One region of the Streptomyces griseus subsp. griseus genome, then DNA from elsewhere that is predicted to be linked to it. Evidence: riboswitches for the same ligand, from Rfam matches in the RefSeq annotation. Region 1 holds a riboswitch; the other holds the start of a gene.
The links. A riboswitch is a leader RNA that binds a small molecule or an ion and turns the genes downstream of it on or off. The one in region 1 is predicted to bind cyclic di-AMP.

Region 2: linked by a shared signal. The riboswitch ahead of D6270_RS18115 (M23 family metallopeptidase) and the one ahead of D6270_RS32165 (transglycosylase SLT domain-containing protein) in region 1 are both predicted to bind cyclic di-AMP.

What each region holds. Positions count from the first base shown of each region.
Region 1 covers NZ_CP032543.1:7,186,400-7,188,591, reverse strand. Annotated here, with positions in the region: gene D6270_RS32170 (GMC oxidoreductase) at 1-319, opposite strand, end outside; gene D6270_RS32165 (transglycosylase SLT domain-containing protein) at 466-1,296, opposite strand; cyclic di-AMP (ydaO/yuaA leader) riboswitch at 1,300-1,490, opposite strand; gene D6270_RS32160 (FAD-dependent oxidoreductase) at 1,939-2,192, shown strand, end outside.
Region 2 covers NZ_CP032543.1:4,044,551-4,046,742, reverse strand. Annotated here, with positions in the region: gene D6270_RS18115 (M23 family metallopeptidase) at 1-720, opposite strand, end outside; cyclic di-AMP (ydaO/yuaA leader) riboswitch at 732-884, opposite strand; gene D6270_RS18110 (PP2C family protein-serine/threonine phosphatase) at 1,095-2,192, opposite strand, start outside.

The DNA of each region.
Region 1 (2,192 bases):
CCGGCTTGGTGGTGTTGGCGAAGATCTTGCCGTCCGCGCCGGGGGTGTCCCAGGCCATGCCCATCTCGACCATGTGGACGTCCGTGCCTGCCTGGGCGAGCCGGAGGGCGGCCACCGAGCCGCCGTAGCCGGTCCCGACGACCAGCACCGGCACATGGGCTCCGGAGCCGATGGCGGCCGCTGCCGCACGGGGTGCGGCCCAGACCGGGGTGGTGGGCCCGGCGAGCGCCGCGACCCCGAGAAGAGAACCTGTTCCAGTGATGAACCTTCGACGTGATACACCCTTGGGGGCGTTGTCGTGCGGGGTAGTGTCGTTCATGTGACATCCCTCACTCTCGACAGAGTGCAACAGGTTCTACTGGCGATCGCGCGGTAAGTCACTAGAAACTTGGTGGTAACTTCCCGGTACACCGGAGGGGCCCCGGACCAGGCGGTCCGGGGCCCCTCCGTCTGTGCGTACGGGGATCAGTAGGCGCCGAAGACGTTGTCGATCGACCCGTACCGGTCCGCGGCGTAGTTGCACGCGGCGGTGATGTTGGCGACCGGGTCGTAGCTGTCGGTCGAGGTGCCCGGCACGTGGTACGCCTGGAACGTCGGGTCGATGACCTGGAGGAGCCCCTTCGACGGGGTGCCCTTCACCGCGTTGGAGTCCCAGTTGTTGATGGCGTTCGGGTTGCCGGAGGACTCGCGGATGATGTTGCGGTGGATGCCCTCGTAGGTGCCGGGGATGCCGTGCTGGGCCATGACGGCCAGCGACTCCCTGATCCAGCCATCGAGGTCGTTGGTGTACGTGGCGGGAGCGGCGGCGGCCGGAGCGGCGGCGGGGGCCGCCGTGGTGCGCTCCGAGCGGTCGGCGCGCTCGCCCGGCGCGGTGCGGGCGGCCGCCTCGGAAGCCTTGCTCGCCTTGGCGTCTGACGGGGCGGCAGCCTTGGCGCCGATGGTCAGCGTGATACCGGGGTGAATAAGGTGCGGGTTCTCGCCGACGACCTTGCGGTTGCCTTCGTACAGCTTCTTCCAGCCGCCGCTCACGGAATGCTCACGGGCGATCTTGGCAAGCGTTTCGCCGGACACCACGGAATGCTTGACGGCCGCGGCCTTCGTCACGGAATTCGCCTGGGCGGTCACGGAGACGGGAACCACCGCCTTTTCCGCGGCGACGGAGTGCGCGGGAGCGGCGGACGCGGTGGTGGCGCCGAGCACCGGCAGGGCCAGAACGGCTCCACCCGTGGTCACGGCCGCGATGCCACGGCTCAGCGAGACGGACTTGGGACGGCGGTGCTTACCCTGTGCGGGCATGGGGAATTTCCTCTCCGGCGCCTACGAGGTGAGCTGTCGGGTTCAGACGGGAGATGTCTGGCCGCACGGACATGCGACTTCACCCCTAGCCGTTCCGGATACCGGACCGGCGGCTTACCTGGGTCCCCCGCTCCTGCCGTACGTGAGTGGGTTTCGGTTTCCCGGACGGCGGCAGGATTCGGCGTTCCATCCGGATTGAGCGTGACCGTAGGCGAAAAGCGACGGACAGAACAAGCCCCGAATTACGGATGACCTTTCTCCGCAAGATCGAATTCAGGAATTCCCGGATCCGGCCGTTCCGCCGCGTCGTCAACTTTCTTCGCACAGAAGGGAACCGGACCCTCCACTTCTGCGTCCGCACCCCCGGACGTGACGCTCACCACTTCGCACAGAGGTGGCCGAAACGGCTGCGGTCAAAATAACCCAAGAGGCCCAATAGCTCCTTTATGGAAGAGAAGAGCAAAAGGCCGAAATCACCCATACCGAACAGCAGAAACGGACTTATCGGGCGGTTCCGTAGGCCGGGTCGGGGTCCTCGCCGGGCCAGGGCTTACGGTGTGGGGTGGAGACTAGTAAGCCAACCCTTACCTCCGACGTACGCTGTACCTGCCCGCGTTCGCCCGCCTTAAGGATCACCACGCCATGACACGCCCCGTCCGCGTCGCCATTGTCGGAGCCGGCCCTGCCGGTATCTACGCTGCGGACGCGCTGCTCAAATCCGAGGTCTGCCAGGACCCGGGGGTCTCGATCGACCTGTTCGAGCGCATGCCCGCGCCCTTCGGTCTGATCCGCTACGGCGTGGCCCCCGACCACCCCCGGATCAAGGGCATCGTCAAGGCGCTGCACCAGGTGCTGGACAAGCCGCAGATCCGCCTCTTCGGCAACGTCAGCTACCC
Region 2 (2,192 bases), 3.1 Mb from region 1:
GCCCGAGGACCACATCGCGCCGGACTGGCCGTAGGTCGAGGTGAGCGTGTACGACGAGGTGGGCAGCGTGTAGCTGGCGCGGAGCTTGGCGAGGCGCTCCTCCTCGGCCTTCTTCGCGGCCGCTTCCTCCGCCGCCTTCTTCTCGGCGGCGATCTTGGCCTTGGCCTTGGCCTCGGCCTGGTCCTGCTGCTTCTTCGCGTCGGCGGCGGCCTTCTCGGCCGCGGCCTTCTCCTCGGCGGCCTCGGCCTCGGCGTCGGCGCTGGCCTGCTGCTGCTCGGCCTGCTGGAGGATGCGGGCGCGCAGTGCCTCACCGGCGTCGGTGGTGCCCTGGTCGGCCTCGGCGGTCGTGATGCCCGCGGTGGTGAGCGGGGCGGCGGTGACCGGGGCGGCCTCGGCCTCGTCGGACATGAAGGCCCCGACGCCGGGAAGGGACTTGGCGTCGGGGAGGTTGTCCGCGATGGAATCGGGGAGGGAGATGGAGACCGGGGGCTTGGACTGGGCGGTGGCCATGCCACCCGCGCCGACAGCCGCTATGACGCCGACCCCGAGGACGGTGGAGCTGCGGGCGAGGCCGCGCTGCTTGGCCACGCGGTGTTTGCCGCGCACGGGGCGGACGGACTCCGCGGTGGGGTTCCACTCCTCCCACGTCCGCTCCGGACCACCGAGGCCATCGGCAGTGAAGGGTGACGGGGCCTCAGGGGCAGGCTGGTTGGACGCCACGTGGGCGCGCTCCTTTCCTTCCTTCTCGCCTACCGGGTTAGCTGACGGGTTCGGAGCAGGAAGGTCTCCTACGGGCCCCTCCGCCTCTCACGAGACACAGGCGTCCGATTCACCCCATGTAGGTGGTTCCCCGGTTCCCTTGCGGGATTCGGCGCTCGCGCACGGCGCCGTCTCTGACGACGGCTGGGACGACCGCGCTGCGTTATCGAACGTTAATAGACGGACGGGCCCGATTCCAAGCTGTTCGTGTTGATCATTAACGACTCCAGCAGGGACTTACCGTCCACAAGCGGCCCGAATCGGACGACTTGACGACCCCTCGCCCACACCTCTTTTTCTGATGGTGTGTCAACTGTTATGCGGAGCGATGCTCTTCAGTTACGCACCGTGTCATCGCCCCGGCCGACGATCTTCACCGTCGTACGCCGCGGCGCCTGCCCCTCCGCCGGCCGGCTGACCGCGAGCAGCGCCATGTCGTCCGTCGACCGGCCCCCGGTGTGCAGCCGTACGTCGTCGGTGAGCGCCGAGAGCAGCTCCTCGGGGCCGGGGAAGATCCGGCCGCGCAGCCGGGCCGCCGGATCGTAGAAGACCCCGCTCGCGTCCCGCGCCTCGGAGAGCCCGTCCGTGAAGGCGAGGAGCGTCGAGCCGCCGGGCAGCTCCCACTCGTCGGACCGGTCCGGCCACACCCCCAGGTCCATCCCCAGCGGCATCGCGGGCACGGACGGCGCGAGGACCTCCAGAGCCCCGTCCGCGTGCAGCAGGATCGGCTCGGGGTGGCCGCGGTTGACCAGGCGCAGCGAGGCCGAACCGGGCGGGATCTCGGCCAGCACGGCGGTGATGAACCCCTCCATGGCGTCCAGCCCGTACCGCCGCGTCCCCTCCCGGGCCAGCGCCCGCTCCAGCCGCTGCGCCACGCCCTCCAGGGACCGCTCCTGCTCGGCGGCCTCCCGGAACGCCCCGATGATCACCGCCACCGCCTCCACGGCGTCCAGCCCCTTGCCACGCACATCCCCGACGACCAGGCGTACGCCGTGCGGGGTGTCCGCCACCGCGAACAGGTCCCCGCCGACGAACTCGTCCGCCTGCGCCGCCTCGTACCGCGCCGCCACCTGGAGCCCACCGATCCGCTCCGCCGGGGTCGGCAGCACGGCCCGCATGGCCGTCTCCGCGATGACCCGCGCCGAGGCCAGCTGCTCGTTGCTGCGGCGCACGACCCCGTTGATGACGAGGGCCAGGGCGGCGGCGGTGAGGACCGTGATCATCTCGATGACCGGGACGACCTGGGTGGACGTCCCGTCGGAGAGCCGCATCGCGATGACGGAGAGGACCGCGGCCACGCCCGTACGGATGGTGCTGGCGAGCGAGAAGAAGGGGGCGGCGATCAGCGGCGCGGCCACGAAGATGGGGACGGCGGTGAAGTTGGGCGGGGCGATCGAGTCGAAGAGGAGCCCGCCGCAGATCAGCAGCACCGG